Regions from separate parts of the Streptosporangium sp. 'caverna' genome, predicted to be linked through region 3. Evidence: riboswitches for the same ligand, from Rfam matches in the RefSeq annotation. Region 3 holds a riboswitch; each other region holds the start of a gene.
What was found. Region 3 has a riboswitch for S-adenosylmethionine ahead of DKM19_RS45695 (aminotransferase class V-fold PLP-dependent enzyme). Riboswitches for the same ligand answer to the same signal wherever they lie in the genome.
Positions count from the first base shown of each region.

Region 1 (9,606 bases), 380 kb from region 3:
ACGGTGACGCCGCCCGCCGTCTCGGCGAAGATGCCCTCGGTCCTGGCCAGCAGCCGGATCGCGTCGACGATCTCGGTGTCCGTGACGTCCTCCACCGCACCGCCGGTGCGCCGGGCGATGTCCAGCACGTAGGGGCCGTCCGCCGGGTTGCCGATCGCCAGCGACTTGGCGATCGTGTCCGGCTTGACCGGGCGGATCACGTCGAGGCCCGCCTTGTAGGCGGTGGAGACCGGCGAGCACCCCTCCGCCTGGGCCGCGAAGATCTTGTAAGGCTTCTCCTCGACGAGGCCGAGACCGATCAGCTCCTTGAAGGCCTTGTCGATCTTCGTGAGCTGGGAGCCGGACGCGACGGGGATGACGATCTGGTCCGGGATCCGCCAGCCGAGCTGCTCGGCGATCTCGTAGGCCAGGGTCTTGGAGCCCTCCGCGTAGTACGGGCGAAGGTTGACGTTGGCAAAGCCCCACTGGTCGCCCAGCTCGTCGCCGATGAGCTCGGAACAGAAGCGGTTCACGTCGTCGTAGGTGCCCTCGATGGCGATGAGCCTGCCCCCGTACACCGAGGCCATGACGATCTTGGCTTCCTCCAGGTCCGCGGGAATGAACACGCAGGCGTCCAGCCCGGCGCGGGCGGCCGCGGCGGTGACCGCGCCTGCCAGGTTGCCGGTGGAGGAGCAGGAAAGGGTGTGGAAACCGAAGTTACGAGCCGCCTCGACGGCCATGGCCACCACGCGGTCCTTGAAGGAGTGCGTGGGATTGCCGGAGTCGTCTTTCACGTGCAGCGAGCGGATGCCCAGCTCGCGGGCGAGGTTGTCGGCCTTGACGAGCTTGGTCCAGCCCGGGGCCATGTTGGGCTTGGAGGTCACATCGACCGGAACCGGCAGCAGGGAACGGTAGCGCCAGATGTTGGTCGGTCCCTCGGCGATCTGCTCCCGGGTCACGCGCCCGAAGTCATAGGCGATCTCGAGGGGTCCGAAACACTCGATACAGGCGAAGATCGGACCGAGGTCGTAGCGGGCACCACATTCGCGACAGGAGAGAGCCACGGCGGGGCCGAAGTCGAGCGAGGTGGTGTTTTCGGTGGTTGCGAGCGCCATGAAGGGAGGCCTTTCCCTCATCTTCGTCTGCGACCACCCTGGTCACAGACCGGAATTGGCACCTGTCTCGGCTGACCTCGTCAGATTACGAGTCTTGAACCGAGATGGTTGCCGGGGCTTCGCAGGGCCGGTCCCTCCACCCCTCTGGATGAGCAAATATTCAATTAGGGGCCTGACGAGCAGGTCCTACGCACTCTACCCCGCCCTACCGCGATCCTGACCACTCGTCTCACTTTTCGAGACATGGCGTGTTGCCTGTCGGACGGCCTCTCTCCGATCGTCCACCCGTGGGTCCCACGCCGACACACTCCGTGTCGGTGTGGCGTCCACGTTTATGTGGCGCAATCGACATAATGAGACGACCGGCCCGGTCAGGACGGGTGCCTGGATGCCTTCGCGCCGGCGCCCCGCGGACACCGGCCCTCCGACGCCACCCACGTGTCTGTCGCCCGGCGAGAGCACGCCGCCAATGTCCCACGCCGCCAATGTCCCGTGTCCGTCCGGCAGGAGAAACACATGCGTTTTGCTGTACGAATGGGAACGGCGGCCGCCCTCGTGATGGGCCCGATCATGCCCGCCGAGGCGCTCGACATCCCGTCCGTGACCGTCCGGAGGGTCGCCGAGGACCCGCCCCCGTCCAACAAGAACATCAACAACTCCAACACCTCCGGGAAGGACGGCGGCGGCTCCTCCGGGAAAGCCTCGTCCTCCGGGAGCGACGGCTCCTCCGCGAACAACACCAACAACAACGGGATCCCGCCCGCGTTGAAGAACGTCACGTCGCTCCGGGTCCTGCCCTGGAACCCCCGCCAGAACAACAATGTCCGGATATTTGTGCACTGTCCTCCCGTGTCGAACCACGCGATCATCGGTTCCACCGCGTTCAATCTCAAGGGTTCGCGGCGGATCTACCGGGAGGTGGGGCTGGGGCTCTCCGACAGGGGTCTCGGACGCCGCAGCGCCGGCATCTCCTATTTCGCCCTGCTGGGATATCACGAGGTCTGCCTGAAGTGCGTGAAGGTCACGATGAACCAGCAGACTCGCCTCAGGAGGATCCGCGTGGTCGGCCGGGACTCCGCCTCTCTCCTGGTGCGCAGGTTCAGTTTCGAGCAGTTCTTCGACTGACCGCGCCCCGGACGTTGATCTCCCAGGAGCGCGATCGCCACGGCGGGAGGGAGGTCACGGCGTCTTGTAGGTCAGCTTGTAGGAGCCGGAGCCGCTCGCGGAGACCACCCGGTAGCGGTAGTACCCGGGCATGCCGGTGTAGCTGATCTTCTCATCGGGGTTCGGGCTGTCAGAGGTGGCGACGGTGCTCCAGGCCGAGCCGTTGCGCTTCTCCAGGAAAAGGTCGAAGTCGATACCGCTGTCGGCGTCCAGGCAACCGGAGTGCAGGCCGGCGACGGTCGTCTCGTAATACTGGCCGGTCGGCTCGTAGACGGGTTGATCGCCTTCGTTCAGGACGCCGGTGACGTTCTTCGGCAGGCCGGTGCAGGTGCTCTCGTCCGGCGGGACGGCGTTGCTGTCGGTCACCAGGGTCAGGCCGTACGTCGTGAGGATCTCGTTGATCGGCTGAAAATAGGTGATACCACCGTCGACGCAGTCGCCGGAACCGCCGGAGGTCACACCCTGGGCCTGGTCCACCGAGATGAAGGAACCCCCCGAGTCACCGGGCTCGGCACACACACTGGTACGGGTCACCCCGAAAACCGTGCCCTGAGGATAGGTGACACTGGCGTCGCGCTGCCGGATGACACCGCACTGCCAGTCGGTGGTGGAGCCCGATCGGCAGACCGAGGCGCCCTCGATCGCCTCCCTGGAACCGGCGACGGGTACGGTGCCGCCGCTGCCGTTGTTCACCACCGGTCTGAGCATCCAGTTGGCGTTCACCGCGATCCAGGCGGCGTCGTCGACCGGGAAGCTCGACGCCTGGAAGACACCCTGGGGGGCGCGGTTGAAGCCCGCGGTGGCGTCGCCCTTCTTGCCGCAGTGGCCCGCGCTGACAAAACCGTTCTGCGATCCACGCGTCACCGCGAAACCGATCGAACAGCGACTCGTGGTGTTGACGTAATAGGCATTGCCGCCCCGCACCTCGTCGAGGAGCCGGGGTCTTTCGGGAGACTGCACCGCGCGCACCACGCTCGAGTCCACCCCGGAGGCCTGGATGAGGTCTTCGGTCTCCAGGGGTTCGGTCGTGAGAACGATGATCCGGTTGTTCTTCACATCGACGAAGCGCACCGCCCCGCCGCTCAACCGGCCGGGCAGAGAGCCGTCAAGATTGTTCATCGCCCTGTCGAGTTCCGCATACGACCGTTTGACGACTTCGCCCTGGGCGCCCGCGGCGATGATCTCGGGGAGGTCGGCGGGATCGGTGGTGGCCACCACCAGGGTCTGGGCGATGGTTCCCGCGAACCAGGAGCCGCCGAAGTGGGCCCCGAGCCGGCTGCGGAGCTTCGCCTCGATCGGCGCCAGATGGGCCTCGTTAAGGAGACGAGCCTGCGCCTGCTCACTCGTGAGTTTGAGGTCGCGCTGGAATGCCGCGATCATGCCCGGTGGCGGTTTCCAGCCGGCTGGAGCGGCCTCGGCTCCCGCCGACGGAGGTTTGGCGGCGACCGGGACGGCCGTCAGGGTAAGAGCGATGATCGCCAGAGCGCATCCTGCGGTAACGGCATGTCTGCGGGACATGGGGTCTCTCCTCGACCTCTGCTTTCCAGGCATGAGGGGAGAGCACCTCATATCGCAGATTGATCATGCGATGTGGGCAATGCCACTTTAATTCAGTCGTTGCCGGTTAAGGCGGTAAAAGCCGCACGCCACGCGGCGGCGATTTCAGGCCGGACCCGCACTCCGGATGCGATCTCCCGGAGTGCGTCTGCCGACCGGCGCCGCGGTGGACGGGGAGGCCGAGCCGGATTTACGGCGTCTTGTAGGTCAGCTTGTAGGAGCCGGAACCGCTCGCGGAGACCACCCGGTAGCGGTAGTACCCGGGCGAGCCGGTGTAGCTGATCTTCTCATCGGGGTTCGGACTGTCAGAGGTGGCGACGGTAGTCCAGGCCGAGCCGTTGCGCTTCTCCAGGAAAAGGTCGAAATCGACGCCGTCGGCGGCGTCCAGGCAACCGGAGTGAACACCGGCGACAGTGGTCTGATAGCTCCGGTTGTTCGGCTGGTAGACGCTCTGCCCATCGGTCAGGGTGCCGGTGACGTTCTTCGGCAGGCCCGTGCAGGTGCCCGGCGGGATGGCGTTGCTGTCGGTCACCAGGGTCAGGCCGTACGTCGTGAGAATCTCGTTGATCGGCTGAAAATAGGTGACGCCGCCCGAGGAACAGTCGCCGGAGCCGCCGGAGGTCACACCCTGGGCCTGGTCCACCGAGATGAAGGAACCCCCCGAGTCACCGGGCTCGGCACACACACTCGTGCGGGTCACCCCGAAAACCGTGCCCTGAGGATAGGTCACGCTGGCGTCGCGCTGCCGGATGACACCGCACTGCCAGTCGGTGGTGGAGCCCGACCGGCAGACCGACGCGCCCTCGATCGCCTCCCTGGAACCGGCGACGGGTACGGTGCCGCCGCTGCCGTTGTTCACCACCGGTCTGAGCATCCATTTGGCATTCACGGAAACCCAGGCGGCGTCGTCGACCGGGAAGCTCGACGCCTGGAAGACACCCTGGGGGGCGCGATTGACTCCGGTGGTGGCGTCGCCCTTCTTGCCGCAGTGGCCCGCGCTGACAAAACCGTTCTGCGATCCACGCGTCACCGCGAAACCGATCGAACAGCGACTCGTGACGTTGACGTAATAGGCGTCGCCGCCCCGCACCTCGTCGAGGAGCCGGGGTCTTTCGGGAGACTGCACCGCACGCACCACGCTCGAGTCCACGCCCGAGGCCTGAATGAGATCTTCGGTCTCCAGAGGTTCGGTCGTGAGAACGATGATCCGGTTGTTCTTCACATCGACGAAGCGCACCGCCCCGCCGCTCAACCGGCCGGGCAGAGAGCCGTCAAGGCTGTTCATCGCCCTGTCGAGTTCCGCGTACGACCGTTTGACGATCTCGCCCTGGGCGCCCGCGGCGATGATCTGAGGGAGGTCGGCGGGATCGGTGGTGGCCACCACCAAAGTCTGGGCGATGGTTCCCGCGAACCAGGAGCCGCCGAAGTGGGCCCCGAGCCGGCTGCGGAGCTTCGCCTCGATCGGCGCCAGGCGGGCCTCGTTGATCAGACGGGCCTGCGCCTGCTCAGCGGTGAGCTTGAGATCACGCTGGAATGCCGCGATCATGCCCGGTGGCGGTTTCCATATGACCGGAGCGGCCTCGACTCCCGCCGACGGAGGTTTGGCGGCGACCGGGACGGCCGTCAGGGTAAGAGCGGTGATCGCCAGGACGCACCCTGCGGTAACGGCATGTCTGCGGGACATGTGCCTCTCCTCGACCTCTGCTTTCCAGGCATGAGGGGGGAGATCGCCTTATATCGCAGGTTGATCATGCGATGTGGGCAACGCCACTTTAATTCAGTCGTTGCCGGTTAAGGCGGTAAAAGCCGCACGCCACGCGGCGGCGATTTCAGGCCGGACCCGCACCCCAGATGCGATCTACTCTGGGGCGCGGTTCGTCATCGGCGGGAGAGCCGGAAGACGGGTCACGGCGTCTTGTACCCCAGCTTGTAGGAGCCGGAGCCGCTCGCGGAGACCACCCGGTAGCGGTAGTACCCGGGCGCGCCGCTGTAGCTGATCTTCTCATCGGGGTTCGGACTGTCAGAGGTGGCGACGGTAGCCCACGTCCGACCGTTCCACTTCTCCAGGAAAAGGTCGAAATCGACGCCGTCGGCGGCATCCAGGCAAGCGGAGTGAACACCGGCGACAGTGGTCTGGTAGTTCCGGTTGTTCGGCTGGTAGACGCTCTGTCCATTGGTCAGGGTGCCGGTGACGTTCTTCGGCAGGCCGGTGCAGGTGCCCGCGCCCGGGGGGGTCGTGCCTGGCGGAGTGACACCCGGCGGAGTGGTGCCGGTGGTGGTCACCAGACTCAGGCCGTAGGTCGTGAGGATCTCGTTGATCGGCTGGAAGTAGGTGACACCACCGTCACTGCAGTTGCCGGAGCCGCCGGAGGTGACGCCCTGGGCCTGGTCCACCGAGATGAAGGACCCGCCGGAGTCACCGGGCTCCGCACAGACGCTGGTGCGGGTGAGCTCGTAGATCGTGCCCTGGGGGTAGGTGACGCTGGTGTCGCGCTGCTGGATCGTGCCGCAGTGCCAGCCGGTGGTGGAGCCCGACCGGCAGACCGAGGCGCCCTCGATGGCGGCCCTGGAACCGACGACGGGTATGGTGCCGCCGCTGCCGTTGTTCACCACCGGTCTGAGCATCCAGGTGGCGTTCACCGCGACCCAGGCGTAGTCATTGACCGGGAAGCTCGACGCCTGGAAGACGCCCTGGGCGGCACGGTTGACTCCGGTGGTGGTCTCGCCCGCCTTCCCGCAGTGGCCGGCGCTGGCAAAACCGTTCTGAGCTCCGCGCGTCACCGCGAAACCGATCGAACAGCGACTCGCGCTGCCGATGTAGTAGGCGTCGCCGCCCCGCACGTCGTCAAAGAGCCGGGGTTTCTCGGTGGAGGGCACCGGACGCACCATGCTCGAATCCACCCCGGAGGCCTGGATGAGATCCTCGGTCACCAGCGGATCGGTCGTGAGAACGACGATCCGGTTGTTCCTCACATCGACGTAGCGTACGGCTCCCCCATTGGCGTGGCCGGGCAGGTTGTCATCGAGGCCGTCCATGGCCGTGCTGAGTTCCGTATACGACCGTTTGACGACTTCGCCCTGGGCTCCCGCGGCGATGATCTGAGGGAGGTCGGCGGGATCGGTGGTGGCCACCACCAGGGTCTGGGCGATGGTTCCCGTGAACCAGGAGCCGCCGAAGCGGTCGCCCAGCAGGCTGCGGAGCTTCGCCTCGACCGGCGCCAGGCGGGCCTCGTTGAGCAGGCGGGCCTGCGCCTGCTCAGCGGTGAGCTTGAGATCACGCTGGAGCGCCGCGATCATACCCGGCGGCGGCTTCCAGCCGGCCGAAGCGGCATGGGAACTCGTCGTCTGAGGTTGGGCGGCGACCGGAGCGGCCGTCAGAGTAAGGGCGGTGATCGCCAGGACGCACCCTGCGGTAACGGCATGTCTGCGGGACATGGGGTCTCTCCTCGACCTCGGCTTTCCAAGCATGAGGGGGGAGATCGCCTCTTACCGCAGGTTGATCATGCGATATGGGCAACGCCACCTTAATCCAGGTGTTGCCGGTCAAGATGGCAAAAGCCGCACGCCACGCGGACGACGATTTCCGGCCAGATCAGCACTCCGGACATGGTCTGCCCGAGGCTCCTCATCGATCGGCATCGTGGGGAGAACCGGGAACGGGCATGGACCCCGGTGACGTTCATCTGACGGCTCCGGTTGTTCGGCTGTAGACGTTCTGCCCGCTGTTCAGGGTGCGGGCGATGATGTTCGGAGAACCGGTGCGGTTGCGCCCGCGTCCGGCGACGGGGAGTCGCCGTCGATGGTCACCAGGGTGAGGCCGTAAGCCGTGAGGATCTTGTTGATCGGCTGAAAGTAGGTGACGCCACCCGAGGTACAGTCGCCGGAGCCGCCGGAGGTGATGCCCTGGGCCTGGTCCACCGAGATGAGGGAACCCCCGGAGTCGCCGAGTTCGGCGCAGACTTTGGCGCGGGTCAGCCCGGAGACCGCCCCCTGGGGATAGATGACGCTGGTGTCGCGCTGCAGGATGACGCCGCAGCGCCAGCCGGTGGAAGAGCCCGACCGGCAGACCGAGGCCCCCTCGACGGCCGATCTGAAGCCGCTGACCGGCACGGTGTCCCTGCTCCCACTGCCGCCGTCGCGTACCACCGGCCTGGGTGTCCAGTTGGCGTTCACCGCGACCCAGGCGTAGTCACCGACCGGGAAGGTCGATCTTTGGAAGGCGCCCAGGGCGGTCCGGTCGCCTCCGGTGGTGGTCTCGCCCGCCTTCCCGCAGTGACCGGCGCTGACGAACCCGTTCTGGTTGCCCCGGGTCACGGAGAAGCCGATGGAGCAGCGAGCCGTGGCGCCGATGTAGTAGGGGTCGCCACCTCGCACATCGCCGAGGGGCTGCGGTCGCTCGGTGGAGAACATCACCGTCACCGAGGTCATGTCCACACCGATGGCCTTGATGACTTTCTCGGTCTCCGCTGGTATCGGAGAGAGGACGACAACCTTGTTGATCTTCACGTCGATGTAACGCACGTTCCCCCCGCGTGGGGGTGCGGGCAGAGCCTGGTCAAGTTTCCGCTTGATAGGGATGAGTTCCGCATACGACCGTTTGACGACTTCGCCCTGGGCTCCCGCGGCGATGATCTGAGGGAGGTCGGCGGGATCGGTGGTGGCCACCACCAGGGTCTGGGCGATGGTTCCCGTGAACCAGGAGCCGCCGAAGTGGGCCCCGAGCCGGCTGCGGAGCTTCGCCTCGATCGGCGCCAGGCGGGCCTCGTTGAGCAGGCGGGCCTGCGCCTGCTCCCTGGTGATGTGGAGATCGCGCTGGAGTGCCTCGACCACACCCGGAGGGAATCGCGGCGGCGGTTTCCGAGGGAGTGGGGCGGCCTGGAGGCCCGTTGTCCGCGGTTGGGCGGCGACCGGGACGGCCGTCAGGGTAAGGGCGGTGATCGCCAGGACGCACCCTGCGGTAACGGCATGTCTGCGGGACATGTGTCTCTCCTCGACCTCTGCTTTCCAGGCATGAGGGGGGAGATCGCCTCATATCGCAGGTTGATCATGCGATGTGGGCAACGCCACCTTAATCCAGCCGTTGACGGTCAAGACGGCAGAGCCGCACGCCACGCGGGCGACGATTTCGGGCCGAGTCCGCATCCCCGGCGTTCTCCGGCCTCCGGGTGTGCTCGACGGTCAGCCTCGGAGGAGGGTCGTGGGTGGCTCAAGGTGCCTTGTATCCCAGGGTGTAGGGGCCGGAGCCGCTCGCGGAGACCACCCGGTAGCGGTAGGAGCCCGCCGGGCCCGTGTAGCTGATCTTCTCGTCGGCCCCCGAACCGTTGGAGGTGGCGACGGTGCTCCAGGCCGAACCGACCCGCCTCTCGAGATAAAGGTCGAAGTCAACGCCGTCGTCGGCGTCCAGGCAGCCGTAATGGACACCGGCAACGGCCGATTGGTACAGGCTCTTCGGCTGATAGACGGCCTGACCGCCGTTCAGGGTGGCGGCGGCGGTGACCGGATAGCCGGTGCAGGTGCCCGTGCTCATCTGCGGAGGATTGCCGGCGGTGGTCACCAGGCTCAGACCATAGATCGTGAGGATCTCGTTGACCGGCTGGTAGTAGGTGAAACCACCGGCGCCGCAGTCACCGGAGCCGCCGGAGGCGACCCCCTGCGCCTGCTCACCGGAGACGAAGGAGCCACCGGAGTCGCCCGGCTCGGCGCAGGCATTGGTGCGGATCAGTTCGGAGACCGTGCCCTGGAGATAAACGACGCTGGCATTACGCTGCAGGATCGTGCCGCAGTGCCAGCC
Region 1 is NZ_CP029711.1:10,187,696-10,197,301, forward strand. It holds gene thrC (threonine synthase) at 1-1,094, opposite strand, end outside; SAM riboswitch class I at 1,109-1,249, opposite strand; gene DKM19_RS44005 (hypothetical protein) at 1,611-2,219, shown strand; gene DKM19_RS44010 (S1 family peptidase) at 2,274-3,776, opposite strand; gene DKM19_RS44015 (S1 family peptidase) at 4,006-5,499, opposite strand; gene DKM19_RS44020 (S1 family peptidase) at 5,721-7,250, opposite strand; gene DKM19_RS44025 (S1 family peptidase) at 7,542-8,795, opposite strand; gene DKM19_RS44030 (S1 family peptidase) at 9,022-9,606, opposite strand, start outside.
Region 1: linked by a shared signal. The riboswitch ahead of thrC (threonine synthase) and the one ahead of DKM19_RS45695 (aminotransferase class V-fold PLP-dependent enzyme) in region 3 are both predicted to bind S-adenosylmethionine.

Region 2 (9,606 bases), 2.9 Mb from region 3:
ACCTGGGCGAGACCTGGCCGGCCAGCGGTGAGGCGAGGAAATCCAGGAAGATACCGTCGGGGGCCTTCAGCGTGACCTTCAGGGCGTACGGTCCGGTCACCTCGGCCGAGCCGAAGTTGCGGAGCTGGATCGCCTTGACCGCGGGGTTGTAGCCCTCCGAGACGAGCCGGTCGAGGTTGGCCTTCACCGCCGCGGCGTCGAACTTCTCCCCGTCGTGGAAGGTCACGTCCTCGCGGAGCCGGAAGGTGTAGGTCAGGCCGTCCTTGGAGACCTCCCAGTCCTTGGCCAGCCACGGCAGGAACTCGCCGTTCTTCCCCCGGGCGATCAGGTTGTCGAACTGGTTGTGCACCAGCAACCGGGCCTTGTTCTGGCCCCACTGGTGCGGGTTGAAGGTGATCGGCTGCGTCTCCACGGCCCACACCAGCGATCCGCCGCCCCCCTCGCCGGCCGTCGCCGCCGGAGCCTCGCTCCCGCACGCCGCCAGTGTCAGCACCCCGGCCAGCGCCAGGACGCCCCATTGCGATTTCACTGACTTCTCCTCATCCGACGACTCACGCGACGGCTCGTACCGTTCATGCGGCTCATCCGGCTCATGCGGTTCTTACGGCAGCTCATCCGGCACGGCCGATCCGGATGACGACGGCTCCTGCGCGATGACCGCTGCAGGCGGCGGCTCACACGAGGTGACCGCTCCAGGCGGCGGCTCATACGCGGTGACCGCTCCAGGCGGTTCATGCGACGTGGCTGATCTGGGTGGCGACGGTCTCGGACAGCACGATCCGGGCGAGCGCGTCGGCGTGCCGGAACAGCGGGGCGTTGAATCCGGGCCGGGCGAAACCGCCGGTGGCCCGTCCGCCGACGACCCAGGGGCCGAAGGCGAACCTGCGGGGATGCGGGGTGTCGGATCGATCGAGCAGGCGGCGGTCGGCGGGCCGTACCTTCAGCAGCCCGGCGGACTCCTCGGCCTCGCCCCGGTCGCGGAGCGCGGTGATCAGCGGGTCGGTGGCCCGGCTCACGCTGGGCGCGGGCAGCCTGGCCTCGATCAGGGTCGTGGCCTCCACCCCGCCGGGCACGCTGGGACTCTGCGCCCGCCACCGCCCGTCGCGGTGTCCCACCTGGAGGTCGGTGCCGAGGAAGGTGACCACGCCGGCCTTGGCGAGGGCCCGCAGCTCCTCCAGCCGGGGGCCCGGCGGGCCGCTGGCGACGTAGCTGAAGAAGCCGTGGAACCAGGGGTCGGAGATGCCCAGCTCGGAGAGGACGCCGTAGACGGAGAGCAGTCCGAGGATCATGGCGTGATCGGCGCTGTGCGCGGGGTCGGAGCGCCGGTCGAGATCCGCCGCCAGGTAGCCGTGCATCCACTTCTGCAGTCCCGCCGAGTCGCCGAACCGTATCTTCTCCAGCGGCCGGTCCAGCCGTTCGAAGTCCAGCCGGTCCAGGTGCCGGGGCACGGCCTGGCGGATCAGCCTCCGCATCGCGAGGCTGCCCCACTCCTCGGCCGCGAACGCCTCCTGGAACTCCTCCCAGCCCACCCGGGACCGTTTCGGGTGCGCGGTGATCAGCTCGTGGTAGTAGGCGAAGGCCAGCTCCTTGCGGACCAGCGGCCACACGTCCCGGCGGAAGTTCCACGGTCCCTCGCCCAGCGCCTTCGCGGTGAGGAAACGCGGCACCGGCGGGCGGACGCCGCGGAACGGGTATCCGGTCTTGGAGTGGTACGGCACGCCGCGGCGCGATCCCACGTGGAGCAGCGGCTCCCGCCCGCTGGGCAGGTAGACGAGCTCCTCATCGTATTCGCGGACGAACCGCCCGCCCCTGCCCGAGGTGAGCAGCACCATCAGGTCGACGAAGGCCAGCCCCATGCCGCGCACGATCGCCGGCTCTCCCTCGGGGATCACGTCCAGGTCGAGGTCGGCCGCGTAACCGGTGGGAATGTAGCGCAGCCCGCTGCCCGCGGCGAGGCCGGCCAGCGACCGTTCCTCCCCGGTCGGGGTCACGTCTCCGTGCCCCTGGGCCAGGATCACCGCGTCCACCTCGATCGTCCGGCCGTTCTCCAGCGTCACCGCCTGGCCGCCGGGAACGTCGGCCAGGTCGAGTACGCGGGTCGCGTGCACGTGCACCCGGACCCCGCGCGGAGCCGTCTTCACCGCGCGCTGGAAGACGTGGGACAGGTACGCGTTCTGGACCGGGCGGGAGGCGAACAGGCCGGAGTCGCGGCCGAGCCATTCGGCGAGGGAGGGTCCGGGACGGATCGGGCCCTCGCACTGGACCGACTCGTCGGTGAACAGCGTCACGTCGGCGGCGGTGGAGTTCATCCAGAGCAGGTCGGGCTGCTCCTTGCGCCAGACCCGGCCGCCGCCCGGCGGGTAGGGGTCTATCACGTGGATGTCCAGCGACGGCCAGCTCAGCAGTTCGGCCGCGTTGGCGCAGATCCGCTCCACCAGGCAGGTGCCGGTCGGCCCCGCGCCGACGACGGCGACCGCGCTCATAAGGCCCCCTCCCTCGACGGACTCGACGGACTCGACGGACTCGACGGACTCGACGGACTCGACGGACTCGACGGGGCGAGGGTCGCGAAGGCTCCGCGCCCGCTCATACGGCGGCTCTGTGATGGGACTGCTCCCAGTCGGCCCGGAACGGCTGGACCGGGATCCGCCAGGGGTCGGTCTCCCCCGCCGGAGTGGAGAGCGCGGTGAGGTCGGTGTTCTCCCGGAAGGCGGGATGCTGGTAGAGGTCCCTGGCGTAGGCCCACAGGTTGGGGAACGCGGTCAGCGGGCGCTCGCTGATCCTGGCCGCCGGGTTGTCGCTCACATCGAACCGGAGCAGCGTCGGCCAGAGCCTGACATCCGCCTCGGTGATCCCCGAGCCGAACAGGAACCTGCGGTCGGCGAGCCGGGCGTCGAGCTCCTCCAGGAAGGCGATCACGGCCTGCCGCGCCTCGCCGTACTCCGCCTCCGTCGTGGCCGACCCGACGCGGCCGGCCGCGGTGTTGACGTACTCGTAGATCCTCGCGTTGAGCGCGTCGATCTCCGGGCGCAGCTCCTCGGGGTAGAGGTCGGCCTCGGGATCGCCGTCGAACCGGGTGCCCAGGTCGATCGTGATGTCGGGGAAGTTGTTGCTCACGATCCGCCCGGTCTCCCTGTCCCACAGCGCCGGCACCGAGACGTGCCCGTCGAACCCCGGCTCGGTCGCCTCGTACGCCTCCCTGAGCGTGGCGAACCCGTTCACCGGGTCGGCCCCGCGCCGCTCGCGGAACGCCCATCCCCGCCCGTCGCGCTCGTCGTCCACGTAGGACAGCGAGACCACGTCCTCCAGTCCCCTGAGCGAACGGACGATCGCCGCACGCTGCGCGTAGGGACAGACCGCCGCGACGTAGAGGTGGTAGCGCCCGGGCTCGGCGGGAAACTCGGGCGTCCCGATCCGTCCCTGGAAGGGGTAGCGGGGGCCGGGACGGCCGCCCGGCCGGTAGCGGCCGTAGGTGTCGAGGTCGACGGGGCCGGCGTAGTTGAGTGTGATCTCGGACATGTGGTGCTCCCAGGCATGTCTCGGTAACCCGGTGAGGGGTTCGCGCTTGCGGCACGCCCACCGTGCCGCCAGGTCTCTCCCCGGGGGCACCCCGCCGCGGTGCGAGGGTTGCCGGTCAGCCAGCCGGGGCTTTGCACTGACACTCTTAACCTAGTTAGAAGGTAGGAAATACATAGATCTATGTCAAGCCTTAAAGTCGAGGGATGTCACATGAGATCGTTAATGTGGTCTACCGCAAGTACGACGGGTCTCTGCACTGGCACCATCCCAGCCTGCTCCTCGGCGAGGACGAGCACGGCGTGTGGATCGGCTGCACGGCAGGCTCGGGCGCCCGCAAGGGCGACGGGCCCGTGGTCCCCTCAGCCTCCGCGTTCGTGATGCTCTTCCCCCGGGACGGCTGGTGGACGGCCTCCTTCAACGCCCTCCCGAACAGGGTCGAGATCTACTGCGACATCGCGACGGTGCCCCAGTGGAGCGACGGCGAGGTGACCATGGTCGACCTGGACCTCGACGTGATCCGCATGCGCGACGGCCGGGTCATCCTGGACGACGAGGACGAGTTCGAGGAGCACCAGGTCCGCTACGCCTATCCCCCCGACGTCATCGAGAACGCCCGCACCACGGCCGCCCGGCTGATGGAGGCGGTCCGCACCCGCGCCGCCCCCTTCGGCGCCGCGCCCCACTGGCTGGCTCAGGTGACCTGAGCCGCCCCGCCTCCAGTCCAGGGTGACCTGCCCGGTCTCCGGTACGGCCCGGCCACCCGGCGCCACCCGCCGACCACACCCCGCTCCGTCGCCCCACGCTCCTGCGGTGCTCACCGCCGATCGCCGCAACGCCCGCACGTCCAACACGTCCAAGGCCCGGCCGGCTCGCCGCCGCGCGAGCCGGCCGGGCGGTCTGTGGCGGGTCTACAGCGGAGGGAAGCCGGGGGCGCGGCGTTCCAGGAAGCTGGCGACGCCCTCGGCGAAGTCGGGCCGGGAGAAGGCCTCCACCATCTTGCGCGCCGCCGCGGACTCCGACGACTCCAGGGTCTCGCTCCAGTCGCCCCAGATCTGACGCTTCATCACGGCCATCGACGCCGGCGAGCTGAAGGCGGCCAGCTCGCGGGCGTAGGCCGTGGCCTCCTCCAGCAGGCTCTCCCGGGACACCGACCGGTTGACCAGACCCAGCTCGTAGGCCTCGGCCCCGGAGAAGGTGCGGCCCGACAGCAGCAGGTCCATGGCCTTGGCATGGCCGATGAGCCGGGGCAGGATCCACGACAGGCCGTACTCGGCGATCAGGCCGCGCCGGGCGAAGGCGGTGGTCCACTTCGCCTCGTCGGCGGTGAAGATCAGGTCGCACATCAGGGCGTGGACCATGCCGAGCCCGGCGCAGGCGCCGTTGACCGCGGCGATGATCGGCTTGCGGATCGTGGTCGGGAAGGTGTTGGGGCGCTTGTCCGGCTCGCCCCTGTAGGAGCCGTCCTGGATGGAGCTGAGCGTCTGGAAGTCCGCCCCGGCGCAGAAGCCCTTCCCCGCTCCGGTGACGACGATCACCCGGACCTCGGGGTCCAGCTCCGCCTCGGCCAGCTGGTCGAAGTAACGCCGCCCCATCTCGGCGGTCCAGGCGTTGAGCCTGTCCGGCCGGTTGAACGTCAGCGTCAGCACGCCCCGCTCGATCGACGACAGCACCAGATCGACCATCTCGTCCCCTTCCGGGAGCCCCCTTTCCCGGAGGCCTTCCGCACGAGAGCTCCCCGTCCGGACAGCTCCAGAATATGGTTCTATACCTTTTCCCTCTCCGGCGACAGCATGTGCGAGCGGACCAGGTCCTCCACGGTGGCGCGCAGCCCGAGAAAGAGGGAGGTCCGCTTGATGGCGAGGGCGCGGTAGGCGGGCAGTCCGATCGGGACCTCCGCGGCGACCCGGCCGGGACCGCACGAGAACACGAGCACCCGCTGAGCGAGCATGACGGCCTCCTCGACGTCGTGGGTGACCATCAGCACGGTCGTTCCCATGTCCCGCCACACCTCACGCAGGAAAAGCTGCATGTCCTCCTTGGTCTGCACGTCGAGCGCCCCGAACGGCTCGTCCAGCAGCAGCACGGCCGGCTCGCACGCCAGCGCCCTGGCGATCGCCACCCGCTGGCGCTGCCCGCCGGACAGCTGCCGGGGCAGCGCGTCCACCCAGGACGACAGCCCGACCTCGCCCAGGTACCAGCGGACCCGGCGCTCTCTGTCGGCCCTGGAGATCGGCAGCAGCCGCAGCCCGAAGGCCACATTCTGGGCCACGGTGAGGAAGGGGAACAGCGCGCCCGACTGGAACACCAGCCCGCGTTCGGGGCCCGGCCCCTGGACGGGCACCCCGCCGAGCGAGACCGAGCCCGCGCTGACCGGCGACAGACCGGCGATCAGCGACAGCAGCGTGGACTTGCCCGACCCGCTGGCGCCCACCACGCACACGAACTCGCCCGGCTCCATCGACAGGTCGATGCCGTCCAGCACGCGCGTGGTCCCGTAGTCCTTGGCCACCCCGCTCAGTACGAGGTTCATACCACCCACCTCCCGAGGCGGTCGCGCAGGATTCTCAGCGCGACGTCGATCAGCAGGCCGACGATCCCGATCACGATGAGCACCGCGAAGATCTTGTCGGTCTGCAGGAACCGCTGGGCGCGGACGATCCGGTAGCCGAGCCCCGACTCGGCCGCGATGAGCTCGGCCACCACCACGAAGTTCCACGCGGCGGCGGCGTTGATCCTGGCCGCGTCCACGATCGCCGGCAGCGCGTACGGCCAGGTCACCTTCCGGAGGACCTCCCCGGGCCTGGCCCCGAGGGTGGCCGCGACCTGGCCCAGCTCACCCGGGACCCTCCGTACGGCGTCGGCGACCATCAGCGTGTTGAAGAAGACGACGCCGAGGACGAGAATCGCGATCTTGGACGGTTCGCCGAGCCCCAGCCAGATGATCAGAAGCGGGATGAAGGCGCTGGCGGGCATGTAGCGGAGCAGGCCGACGGCCGGTTCCAGCAGGGCCAGCGCCACCCGAGAGGTGCCCATCGCGACGCCGAGCGGCACCGAGATCAGCACCGCCAGCCCGAACCCGGCCCCGACCCTGCCGAGACTGGCGAGGGTGTCCTGGGCCAGCTGCCCGGTGCCCAGCATCTCCCCGAACGCCTCCAGCACGGCCGGCGGAGACGGCAGGAAGGCCGGGTCGACCAGCCCCGCCATGCTGACGGCGGTCCAGACGGCGAGCGGGACCAGGATCGAGGCGGCGCGCAGACCCCAGCGGGCGCGGGAGGAGAGCCCCGCCCCACCGGAGTGCCCGCGCGTCCAGGCCGGGCGGGACCGGCTCCCGCGCCGGGGCAGCGGCTCCCAGGTCCTGCGTCCCGTGTCGGGGGGCGCGACGGGAGCGACGGTCCTCGCACTCATCAGGGCCGTGACCCTCTGGGAGAGGAGCAGGGCGAGTTGCACCCGCCCGGGCCGCAGGCGGTCGGGTCCGGGCCGAATCTCCATGTCCACGCTCCCGCTCTCATGGTGTGAGGCTCCTGACGAACTTGGGCTCGAACAGGCCGTCCAGTGACGGCTCGGTGTCGGCCAGGCCGGATGAGACGAGGAACTTCGCGATCAGGGAGGCCTGGTGGTCGAGGTTGGCGCCGGTGGTGCCGGGCTCGAAGGCCGCGAGGTTGTCCTCAAGGGAGAAGATGGTGGTCCCGGCGTCGTAGCTCGCGTAGGCCGCCTCGTCCACCCCGCCGCGCTTGGCCATGATCGCGTTTGCCTCGGTCCTGTTGGCGGCGATCCACCGCAGCGTCTCGAACCACGTCTTCACCAGCGCCTGCACCTCGTCGGGCCGCTCGGCCACCAGGGCCTTGTCGACCGCCAGGTGGTCGGGGATCGCGCCGGGGAAGTCCTTGGACGTCGCGACGGCCTTGGAACCGGACAGCTCCAGGGCGGTGGTGGTGAAGGGCGCGAACACGCCGACCGCGTCCACCTGACCGGCCTTGAAGGCCGCCGCGGCGGCGTCGGTCGGGAGTGGTTTGAACGTGATGTCCTTCTCGGTCAGACCCGCCTTCTGCAGCGCGAGCAGGAGCAGGTAGTGGTCGACCGTGCCCTGCTCGGCGGCCACCGTCATGCCCTTGAGGTCGGCCACCGTGGAGATGCCGGGCCTGGCGATGATCTGGTCGTTTCCGGTGGAGTTGTCGTTCACCAGCACGATCGTCTGCTTGGCCCCGCCGGAGACCGAGGCGAGGGTGTCGTTGAGCGTCTGGCTGTTGGCGTCGATGTTGCCGGTGGCCAGCGCGGTCAGGCTGTCGGTGTAGCTGTCGAAGTATTTGAGCTCGACCTTGAGCCCGTTCTTGGCGAACAGGCCGCGTTCCTGGGCGACCTGCCAGGGAAACCAGCCGGGCCAGGCGGAGAAGCCCAGCGTGAGGGTCTTGCCCCCCGCGGACGCGGCGGAGGCGCCACTCCCGGCCCCGTCGGGAGTGGAACCGCAGGCCGTACAGAACGCGAACAGGCAGAGTGCGAGAAACAGGCGGCGGAGCGTCATGAGGCTCCCCCCTTCTTGGGCAGGTGACCGGAGCGGACCAGGCAGCCGAGGGTGTCGCAGATCACCCTGGTGGCGATGAGCGCGGTGATCTCGGCGTTGTCGTAGGGCGGCGAGCACTCCACGATCTCGATGCCCGCCAGCGGCGCGGCGTCGGCGATGATCTGGATGAACTTCAGGACCTCGCGCGGCAGGAAGCCGCCGGGTTCCGGCCAGCCGGTGCCGGGGACGAAGGCGGCGTCGAGGCAGTCCACGTCGAAGGAGAGCCAGACGGCCTCGGCGTCCTTCCAGGCGACCTCCAGCGCGCGTTCGGCCGCGGCCTCGATGCCCATCTCCACGCAGTCGGTGACCGTCATGATCGTGGTGCCGCGCTCGCGGCCGACCTTCACGCCGGGCCGGGGCGCCTGCCAGCCGCCGATGCCGATCTGCACGAGGTTCTGCGGCGGCACGTTGGGGATGTCGGTCGCGTGGAACCACGGGGTGGTGTGCATGCGCTCGTCGAGGTCGGTCTCCTGGGTGTCCACGTGCCGGTCGAAGTGGATGATCCCGAGGTTGCCCGACAGGTGTTCGGCCACGCCCCGCACGGTCGGGTAGCCGATCGAGTGGTCACCGCCCAGGACGACCGGGAACGCCCCGCTGGAGTAGACGTGCGAGACGGCCTTGGAGATCTGGTCGAAGGTCTTCTCGATGTTGCCGGGGATGGTGAAGATGTCGCCGAGATCGGCCATCGTGATCGACTCCCGCAGGTCGACGCCGAGCTCGAAGCTGTAGGGACCGTACAGGGCGGAGATCTTGCGGATGCCCTGCGGCCCGAACCTGGTGCCCGACCTGTAGGTCGTGCCGCCGTCGAACGGCGCGCCCAGGATCGCCACGTCGTACGCGCCGCACCGCCGCACATCCTCGACGTAGGGGGCCTTGAGGAAGGTGTTGATCCCGGCGAAGTGCGGCAGCTCGCCGCGGGAGAAGGTCGGGATGCGCCGGTCGACGATCGAGTCGGCGCCCTGCAGGCCCACCTCCAGGGCCCAGGCGACCTCCCGTTCCCAGCCGGCGGTGGGCAGCTCGGCCTCGCGGTCGACGGCGAAGCGCGCCTCGGGACCGTTGTGGTCGACGCCGGGACGCTCGGGACCGGGGTGGTCGGGGTCGGACGCGGACGGGTGCCAGTGCATGGGAGCTCCGATACAGCTCGGAACCCGGCCGGAAGACAGCCGGGTTCTGCCGGCCTCCCGGGCTTTTGTCCCGCCGTGGAACGGCCAGGCGGCCGCCTGCACCTCTCGGACCAGCCCCGCGCCGTTGCCGTACGGCCTCACGTCTTGTCGTACGGCATCGACGACGGCGGAACCCTAGGTGCGCCCCACCATGAAGTGGGTCACGACCAGTGCAACGCCACGACGTTTCACCTGGGTTAACCCTCCGTTGCAGTCCAGTGACCGAGTCCTCGCTCCAGGGAGTCGGGGTGGTGGACGAAGCTCGGCGACAGCTCCCTGTTCTCGTAGTAGCGGTGGAAGACCGGCGTGGCCGACGCCGACATCGGCGGGACGATCCAGGTCCAGTCGGCCGGGCAGACGCGCCCG
Region 2 is NZ_CP029711.1:2,162,553-2,172,158, reverse strand. It holds gene DKM19_RS09670 (ABC transporter substrate-binding protein) at 1-529, opposite strand, end outside; gene DKM19_RS09665 (FAD/NAD(P)-binding domain-containing protein) at 732-2,483, opposite strand; gene DKM19_RS09660 (glutathione S-transferase C-terminal domain-containing protein) at 2,587-3,519, opposite strand; SAM riboswitch class IV at 3,557-3,670, opposite strand; gene DKM19_RS09655 (DUF402 domain-containing protein) at 3,723-4,223, shown strand; gene DKM19_RS09650 (enoyl-CoA hydratase) at 4,428-5,201, opposite strand; gene DKM19_RS09645 (ABC transporter ATP-binding protein) at 5,282-6,049, opposite strand; gene DKM19_RS09640 (ABC transporter permease) at 6,046-7,008, opposite strand; gene DKM19_RS09635 (ABC transporter substrate-binding protein) at 7,025-8,038, opposite strand; gene DKM19_RS09630 (agmatinase family protein) at 8,035-9,201, opposite strand; gene DKM19_RS09625 (nitric oxide synthase oxygenase) at 9,438-9,606, opposite strand, start outside.
Region 2: linked by a shared signal. The riboswitch ahead of DKM19_RS09660 (glutathione S-transferase C-terminal domain-containing protein) and the one ahead of DKM19_RS45695 (aminotransferase class V-fold PLP-dependent enzyme) in region 3 are both predicted to bind S-adenosylmethionine.

Region 3 (9,606 bases):
GGATCGTGCGACGTCACCGCGCACGTGGCCCTCGACTCCTGCGCCTTCGCCGGGGAGTGTGCCGGAGCCGTCACGACGACCCTGACCACCCAGCGGGAGGCGCTGCGCGCCCTGGGCATCACCGGGACGCGCCCATCCCTCGACCAAGCCCGCAGTGATCCGCGCGGATATCTCCTGGCCCTCACGAGGGCGTCCGAGGAGGCGGAGCTGATCGCCACCGAGGGGCTCGGCGGGTTCGGCTGGCTTGCTCAGACCCGGACCTGAGCTCGGCTCGCTCAGACGGACCCGAGCCGCCAACCCCGGACCTGAGACCGGCTCACTCAGACGGACCCGAGCCGTCAACCCCGGACCTGAGACCGGCTCACTCGGACCCGGACCCGGACCCGACCTGAGACCGGTCTGCCCGGACCCGGACTCCGACCCGGACCCGGCCTGAGACCGGCTCACTCAGGCCAGAAGCCGAGCCCGAACCCGGACCTGGGCTCGGCTCGCCCGGACACCGGCCCGGGCTCGAACTCAGGCCTGCGTTCAGACCCGGACCTGGATGGATTCCAGGCCCCGGATGACGTAGCCGGATCCCCAGACGGGCTCGGCGGCCAACTCCAGCTTCGGTGCCCGGCGCAGCAGCGCGCCGAACGACTCGATCAGCTCGATCCTGGCCAGCGGCGCGCCCAGGCAGAAGTGAATGCCGGCGCCGAAGGAGATGTGCGGGTTGTCCACCCGGCCCACATCCAGGCGATCGGGGTCGGCGAACACCTCGGGGTCGCGGTTGGCGGAGCCGAACAGCAGCGCCACCTCCGTGCCGCGCGGGATGTCGAACCCGCCGACCGAGATGTCCTCCAGCACCCAGCGCTCGAACATCTGCAGCGGGGTGTCCCAGCGCATCATCTCCTCGACCGCGGTGGGCAGCAGGCCGTGGTCGGCGCGGAGCCGGTCCAGCTCGGCCGGGTTGCGAAACAGCGACCACCAGCCGTTGCCGGTGACGTTGACGGTGGCCTCGTGCCCGGCGTTGAGCAGCAGCACGCAGGTGCCGACCAGCTCCTCCTCGGTGAGCTTGTCGCCCTCCTCCGCCACCAGGGCGAGGGCGCTGATCAGGTCGTCACCGGGGTTCGCCCTGCGGCTGCGGGACAGCCCGATGAGATAGTCGGAGAACTCCTCGGCCGCGCGCACGGCGGTGTGCTGGGCCTCGACCGAGGGGTTGAGCTCGTACATCCCGCAGATGTCGGCCGACCAGGGCCGCAGCAGGTGCCGGTCGGCCTCGGGCACGCCGAGCATCTCCGCGATCACGGTCACCGGGAGCGGCTCGGCGACCTCGGAGATGAGGTCTCCGCCGCCACGCTCGACGAACGCGTCGACGAGCTCACCGGCGATCCTGGCGACCTTGGGACGGAGCGCCTCGACCATGCGCGGGGTGAACGCCTTGGACACCAGCCGCCTGAGCCGGGTGTGCACAGGCGGCTCGACGTCGAGCATCCCGGCCCTGATGACCCGCCAGAACGGGTCCTGGAACTCGGGGTCGCCCGGTTTGCCGAACTCCTGGTGCGTGGCCACGTGCAGGTAGGAACGGCCGAGCCGGCGGTCGCGCAGCAGCGCGTTGACGTCGGCGTGCCGGGCGATCAGCCACTGGCCGGTCGGTTCGAAGAAACTGACCGGCCGCTCCCGCCTCAGCTCGTCGTAGACGTCATAGGGATGGGCGACGAATTCCGGATTCCAAGGATCAAAGCGCACGTAAGCATCGTAATCCTGACCTAAGGGTCGGTCCGCTCGTCCGCCTGCCCCTTGCCCTCGGGGGAACCGATCCGCTCACCCACCTGGTCCTTACCCCCGGGGAACCGACCGGCCCTCCCGCCCGGCCTTACCTTCAGGGGAACAGACCGGCCCTCCCGCCTGGCTCTCGGCCTCGGAGGAACCGATCCGCTCACCCGCTTGGCCCTTGTCCCCGGAGGAACCGGTCCGTCCGCCCATTTACCCCTTGCCCTCGTGGGAGCCGGCCTGTCCGCCCACCTGATCCTTGCCCTGAGAGGAACCTGTCGGCTCTCCCGCCTGGCCCTCGGCGGCTTGCTTCTCCACCTGACCTGGGCCGGCCGCTCCGCCCTTCTGGTCGTCCGTCCCGCCCTCGGCCGCGTAGCGCTGGTGCAGCGCCACCGGCTCCTCCCGGCCCGCCTTGCTGCGCATCCGGATGTTCAACAGCTCCACCAGGAGCGAGAACGCCATCGCGAAGTAGATGTAGCCCTTGGAGATGTGCTGCTCGAAGCCCTCGGCGATGAGCACGACGCCGATCAGCACCAGGAAGGACAGGGCGAGCATCTTGATGCTCGGATGCCGGTCCACGAAGCGGCTGATCGGCCCGGAGGCGACGAGCATCACGATGACCGAGACGATGACGGCCGCGATCATGACGCCGAGCTCGTCGACCATGCCGACCGCGGTGATCACGGAGTCGAGCGAGAAGACGATGTCGAGGACCATGATCTGCAGGATCACGGCGGTGAAGGAGGCCGCCACCTTGCCTCCGGCGTGGCCGGACTTGCCCTCCAGGCTGTCGTGCACCTCGAAGACGCTCTTGCCCAGCAGGAACAGCCCGCCGAGTATCAAAATCAGATCGCGCCCGGATATCCCCTGCCCGAAGACCTCGAAGAACGGCGATGTGAGTTTCACCACCCACGACAGCGCGAACAGCAGGGCCAGTCGGCTGACCAGGGCGGCCATGAGGCCGAGCTTGCGGGCTTTGTCACGCTGCTCGGGAGGGAGCTTTCCTGCGAGGATCGAAATGAAGATGATGTTGTCGATGCCCAGGACGATCTCGAGCGCGACAAGGGTGAAGAACCCTATCCATATCTCCGGGTTGGTCACCCAGTCCATTGATTCCTCCTTGGTCGGCCGGCGGCCGGGACGCTTTGCCGACTGACTGCCTCGACGACTGGGGGACGCTCTGAGTTCCTTCCCGGGAATAAACACTGATCACATTCGACACATGTGGGCACCGTCGGGCGGTCCCGGGAAGCGCCGGGACACACCCGGACAGGTCATCAGGAAGACCGCCGGGCATGACACGGAACGCGCTCGGACAGGCCGTGGGAGGACCGCCGGACACGACGCGGAACGCACTCGGACAGGCCGCAGGAAGATCACCGGACCTGACCCGGCACGCGCTCGGACAGGCCGTGGGAGGACCGCCGGGCACGACGCGGAACGCATTCGGACGAGCCATCGGGGAGACGACCGGGCCTCACGCGGAATCGCCAGTGGAACGTATTCGGACAGGCCATCGAGGGGGCGGCCGAACGCGATGCGGACCGACGCCGGCCACATTCAGTACTTGCAGGGCACGGTCAGGCGTCGGTTATAGTTCCCAGGTAGGTCATGAGTGCCAGTGACAAGCCCCGGCTCGCTGGCCGGCAACCCTCGCGTCCGCGGCGGGGTGCCCCGGGTGAGGACCTGGCCCGGCACGTCGCGTGTCGGGCAAGCGCGGGCTCCATGCACCAACGCCATGGGTTGGGGTCCGATGACCTCGAAGGAGACCTGGCGTGTCCACACTGACGATTTTCACCCCCGCCTCCACGCCCGTGACCGCCCCGGCGCCCCAGGTGCCCTCGGAGCGGCGGATTCCCGCGGTGCTCGGCTCCGACCTGGAGGTCCCGGTCAGGGGCGGCAGGCTGGTCCCCTACGCCAACCTCGACTACGCCGCCAGCGCGCCCTGTCTGGAGCCGGTGAGCGCCGCCGTCACCGCCGCGCTCCCGGCATACTCCAGCGTCCATCGCGGCGCCGGGTACGCGTCCCAGCTCACGACGGCCCGCTACGAGCAGGCCCGGCACACCGTCCGCGCCTTCGCCGGCGCCCGTCCCGACGACTCGGTGATCTTCACTCGCAACACCACCGACGCGACCAACCTGCTGGCCCGCAGCCTGCCCGAGGGGACCACCGCCGTGGTCTTCGACACCGAGCACCACGCCTCGCTCCTGCCCTGGGGCACCGCCGTACGGCTCGGGATTCCCGCTTTTCCCGGCGAGGCCGTCCGCGCCGCCGACGAGGCCCTCGCGGAGATCGACGGTCCGAAGCTGCTGGTCGTCACCGCCGCCTCCAACGTCACCGGCGAGCTCTGGCCGATCGCCGCCCTGGCCCACATCGCCCACCGCCACGGCGCCCGCATCCTCGTCGACGCCGCCCAGCTCGTCCCGCACCGCCGCCTCAACCTGACGGCGCTCGACCTGGACTACGTGGTCTTCTCCGGTCACAAGCTCTACGCCCCGTTCGGCACGGGCGCCCTGATCGGCCGCTCGGACTGGCTGGCGGAGGCGGAGCCGTACCTCAAGGGCGGCGGCGCGGTGAAGGCCGTGAACGACGACGAGACCGAGTGGCACGAGGACCCCGAGGCCCGCCACGAGGCCGGCACCCCGAACGTCCTGGGCGCCGTCGCGCTGGCCGCCGCCTGCGACGCCCTGACCGCCACCGGCTGGACCGTACTGCTCCGCGAGGAGGAGCGCCTCCTGAACCGCCTGCGCGCCGGCATCACCGCGGTCCGGGGCGTGCACGAGCTCTCCCTGTGGGGCCCCGACCACCCCCGCGTCGGCATCGTCTCCTTCGTGGTCGAGGGCTTCACCGCCCGCGAGGTCGCCGAGGCCCTGTCCGGCGACTACGGCATCGGCGTACGCGACGGCAAGTTCTGCGCCCACCCGTTCGTCCGCCACCTCCTCGGTACCGCGGACGGCGGCTGCGACGACGTCACCGCCTCCGCCGTCCGCGCCTCCATCGGCATCGGCACCACCGAAGAACACGTCGATCGTCTGATCACCGCTCTGCAGGATCTTGTGTCGCGCGGATGACGTGGCAGCATGGGTCTTATGACTGAGCCCCATGCCGAAGGCGCGCCCCGGACGGTAAGCGTGGGCATCGGGGCCGGAGCGGAGGCCGTGCCGGAAACGCACGGCAAGGAGCTCGCGACCGAGGACATGGTCCTCAACATCGGGCCGCAGCATCCGTCCACGCACGGGGTGCTGCGGCTGCGGCTCACGCTGGACGGCGAGCGGATCAGCTCGGCCGAGCCGGTCGTGGGCTACATGCACCGCGGCGCGGAGAAGCTGTTCGAGGTGCGCGACTACCGGCAGATCATCGTGCTGGCCAACCGGCACGACTGGCTGTCGGCCTTCTCGAACGAGCTGGGCGTCGTGCTCGCGGTGGAGCGGATGCTCGGCATGGAGGTGCCGGTCAGGGCGGTCTGGACGCGCACCCTGATGGCCGAGCTCAACCGGGTGCTGAGCCATCTGATGTTCCTGGGGTCCTACCCGCTGGAGCTCGGCGCGATCACCCCGGTCTTCTACGCGTTCCGGGAACGTGAGACCCTCCAGGCCGTGATGGAGGAGATCTCCGGCGGTCGCATGCACTACATGTTCAACCGGGTCGGCGGCCTCAAGGAGGAGCTGCCCCTGGGCTGGGCGAACCGGGTCTCCCGGGCCGTCGCCGACGTACGGCGGCGGCTGCCCGACATCGAGAACCTGATCGTCGGAAACGAGATCTTCGTCGCTCGCACGCGCGGAGTGGGCGTCCTGGACCGCGAGACGATCATGCAGTACGGCGTGAGCGGCCCGATCGCCCGCGCCTCGGGCGTGGACATCGACCTGCGCAGGGACGAGCCCTACCTGGCCTACGGCGAGCTGCCGGTGAAGGTCATCACCCGGTCCGCCGGAGACTGCCACGCCCGGTTCGAGGTGCTGCTGGAGCAGGTGAAGGTCTCCCTGGATCTGGCCGACGCCTGCGTGGAGCGACTCCTCGAACTCCCGCAGGGGCCGATCAACCAGCGCCTGCCCAAGGTGCTCAAGGTGCCCGAGGGCCACACCTACGCCTGGACCGAGAATCCGCTGGGCATCAACGGCTACTACCTGGTCTCCCGCGGAGAGAAGACTCCGTGGCGGATGAAGCTCCGCTCGGCCTCCTACAACAACGTCCAGGTGCTGCGGGAGATGCTCCCCGGTCACCTGATCTCCGACATGGTCGCCATCCTCGGCTCGATGTTCTTCGTCGTCGGCGACATCGACAAATGAGGCACGGTAGGACTGCATGAGCGAACGTGGTGGGGACACGAGTCCCCGCGTGACGGCCGGACGGCAGCGGGACAAATACGTCGACTGGCTCCGAGCGATCAGTCTGCTCGTCGTGGTGCTCTGGCACTGGGCGTTCACGATCCTGCAGTGGGGTCCGGAGGGCCCCTCGCCGACAAGCCCGCTGGGCTTCACCTCGGGGCTGTGGATCCTCACCTGGCTGCTCCAGGTGCTGCCGCTCTTCTTCTACGTCGGCGGGCACGTCCACCTCCTGTCCTGGGAACGCGCCCGCGAGCGCGGGGTGGGCATCGGGACCTTCGTCTGGCGGCGCATCCGCAGCCTCGCGATCCCGGCGCTGGCGCTGGCCGTCACCTGGATCGTGCTGGGCGCGATCGTGACGTGGGCGTTCGGGATCGGCTGGATGGACCGGGTCGTCCTGCTCATCATCAGCCCGCTGTGGTTCATCGCCGTCTACCTCGTGCTGATCGCCCTGCTCCCCATCGCGCTGTGGCTGCACCGCCGCTTCGACGTGCTGATTCTCATCTGGCTCGCGGGGGCGGCGCTGGTGGTCGACGTGCTGCGGCTGCGCTACGGCTACGAGGCCGTGGGCTGGCTCAACATGATCATTGTCTGGGGCCTGGCCCACCAGGCGGGGTTCTTCTACGACAGGGTGGTGGCCCTGGCCCGCCAGTTCGACGTCGCCATCCTGTGGACCGGGCTGTTCGGCCTCTTCGGGCTGGTCTACTCGGGCATCTACCCGGGCTCGATGGTGGGCGTGCCCGGCGACAAGCTGTCCAACATGGCGCCGCCGACCTTTGTCATCGTGGCGCTGCTGGTCTTCCAGATCGGCCTGGTGGAGGTGCTGAGGCCGTCCATGGAGCGCCTGCTGGAGCGCCCGAGGTGGCAGCGCGTCAACGAGACGGTCAACAGGTTCGCGCTGCCGCTGTTCCTGTTCCATACGACCGGCATGGCGATCTGGGTGGCGCTGACCTGGTGGCTGCTCGGCGGGGCGCCGCCCAGCCAGGGAGCGCCCGACCTGTCCTGGTGGCTGGAGAGGCCCCTGGCCGTCATCGGCCCGCTGCTCTGCACGTTCCCGGTCATCATGCTGTTCGGCCGCAGACGACGGGCCGCGAAGCCTTAGGAGCCTCCCCGGAGCGGACGGTGGAGGTGCCGGAGGCGTCTCCAGGCTGAACGGCGAGGCACCGGGAGCCGTTCTCCGGGCTGGGAGGACACGAGGCTCCGGGGGCGTCTCCGGGCCGGAGGCGAGGCTGCGGGAGCGTTCTTCGGGCCGGACCGCGCCGGGAGCGTTCTTCGGCGGCCGGTTCTAGCGGTCTTCCTCGTTGGAGTCCTTGGGCACCTTGCAGCAGTGTTCCAGATAGAGGGCCGCGCAGACCAGCAGCACGCAGACGACGAACGAGCCGCCGGTGATGAGGAAGTCGCGCCGGGGCACGCCCTGGTCCAGCAGGTCGGCGGTGTAGAGGGTGAATCCGGCGAAGATCCCGGCGAAGATCGCCCCGCCGTACGCGGAGGCCTTGGCGAGGCCCACGAGGCGGGCCACGGCCAGCGGCTCGACGGGCTTGGTGTCGGGCTTGCGCTCGATCCTGGCCTTTGTCATCCATCCGCTGTAGAACTCGCCGATCGCCAGCAGGAGCACCGTCGGGATCGAGGTCCACGGCACGGTCGGCAGGTCCGAGTAGAGCGGCTTCAGGAGTGCCCACGTAAGGATCGCGAACACGATGAAGAGCCCGACGAGCACGCCGGGACGGGTTGGCTTCACACGGGCCTCTTCAGCGTCAGATCGGTGCGCGGCCGTACGTAGTCCTGATCCAGGTCGGCCAGCAGGTCGGCCACCCTGCGCCCGGAGAGGACCGCCTCCGGGTCGGCCCGCACCCATGGCACCAGCACGAACGCCCGTTCGTCCGCCCTGGGGTGCGGCAGCGTCAGATCGGGGTCGTTCATGACGACGTCTCCAACGGTGATCAGGTCGAGGTCCAGGGTGCGCGCTCCCCAGCGCTCCCTGCGGACCCGGCCGAAGGAGTTTTCCACATCCTGAACACGCTCAAGGAGCGCCCAGGGTTCCAGCGCGGTCTCGGCGATCACTATGGCGTTGAGATAGAGGCCCTGTTCCGGTCCGCCGAAAGGGTCGGTCTCGTAGACCGGCGACACCGCGACGAACGTGAGCTCCGGGCCCTCGAAGAGCGCGTCGAGCGCGCCCTGCAGCGTGGCGAGCCGGTCACCCAGATTGCTGCCGAACCCCAGCACGACCCTCATGCCCGGCTCCGGGTGATCGTCACGATCACGTCGTCGAACGGCAGCGGGATCGGCGCGGCGGGCTTGTGCACGCTGATCTCCGCCGACGACACGAGCTCGCGGGACAGACAGACGTCCGCCAGGCGCTGAGCCAGGGTCTCGATCAGATCGACGGGCTCTCCCTCCACGACCTTCACCAGATCCTGGGCGAGCTCGCCGTAGTGGACGGTCTTGGTGAGGTCGTCCCCGGCCGCCGCGGGTGCTGTATCCAGAAAAAGAGTGACATCGACGATGAATTCCTGGCCGAGCTCCCGCTCCGCGGCGAGCACGCCGTGCCGCCCTCGGGCCCGCAGCCCCTTCACACTGATCCGATCATGGATTCGATCCTGGATCGGGTCGCTGACCCAGTCCTGCATCGGATTGCTGATCAGATCCTGCATCGAGTCCTGGATCGGATCGCCCTCCTCGGCGGCCCGCTCGCTGCTCTCGCTCACGCGGATTCCTCTTCCTCTTCGTCGTCACCCTGCAGCACAGGTGAGCCGTGATGCAACCAGAGCCGCCACCCCGCCGACGATCTGACGAAGGTGTTGCTCGCCACCACCTTGCCCGCCGCGAAGCTGGAATCACCTTCGTCGCCCGCGGTGAGAATGTTCTCCTCGCAGGTGAGGATCGCGATGTCGCCCAGGACCATGACGCGGACGTCGGTCAGCACGAACTGAATGTAGGGCGTGTTGGCCATGATGAGAGCCCATGAGCGCAGCACCTCCTGCCGGCCGTTCACGATCGGCCATCCGGGATGCACGCAGCTCACCTGCTCGCCGTCGATGTCCTCGGCCCAGATCTCTGTCATCCGGTCGAGGTCGGCGTTCTCGATAGCGGTGTAGAACGCCTGGTTGACCGTCTCGACGGCGGTGGTGTCGACGCTCATGATCTCGCTCCCTGAACTGCGGCCACCACGCGGACGGCGTCCGCGTTCGGGCGTACGTCATGCACCCGCACGCACCATGCCCCCGCCTGCGCGGCGAGGGTGGTCACGGCGAGTGTGGCGTCGTCACTCTGGCTGAAAGGGCGCGGGGCGCCATCCGGGTCGGCGAGCAGGCGCCCCAGGAAGCGTTTCCGCGAGGCACCGATGATCAGCGGGTAGCCCAGCTCTCCGAGCTGCTCGATGCCCGCGATCAGTTTCCAGTTGTGTTCGGCGTTCTTGGAGAAACCCAGCCCCGGATCGAGCACGATCTGGTTCTCGGCGACCCCCTCCGCCAGCACGGAGGCCACCCGCTTGGCGAGCTCCTCACGCACCTCGGTCACGACGTCGCCGTATACG
Region 3 is NZ_CP029711.1:10,570,774-10,580,379, forward strand. It holds gene DKM19_RS45680 (SAM-dependent methyltransferase) at 1-264, shown strand, start outside; gene DKM19_RS45685 (cytochrome P450) at 529-1,728, opposite strand; gene DKM19_RS45690 (TerC family protein) at 1,966-2,862, opposite strand; SAM riboswitch class IV at 3,360-3,475, shown strand; gene DKM19_RS45695 (aminotransferase class V-fold PLP-dependent enzyme) at 3,528-4,823, shown strand; gene DKM19_RS45700 (NADH-quinone oxidoreductase subunit D) at 4,842-6,038, shown strand; gene DKM19_RS45705 (acyltransferase) at 6,055-7,176, shown strand; gene DKM19_RS45710 (DUF3180 domain-containing protein) at 7,360-7,812, opposite strand; gene folK (2-amino-4-hydroxy-6-hydroxymethyldihydropteridine diphosphokinase) at 7,809-8,306, opposite strand; gene folB (dihydroneopterin aldolase) at 8,303-8,701, opposite strand; gene DKM19_RS45725 (nuclear transport factor 2 family protein) at 8,776-9,213, opposite strand; gene folP (dihydropteroate synthase) at 9,210-9,606, opposite strand, start outside.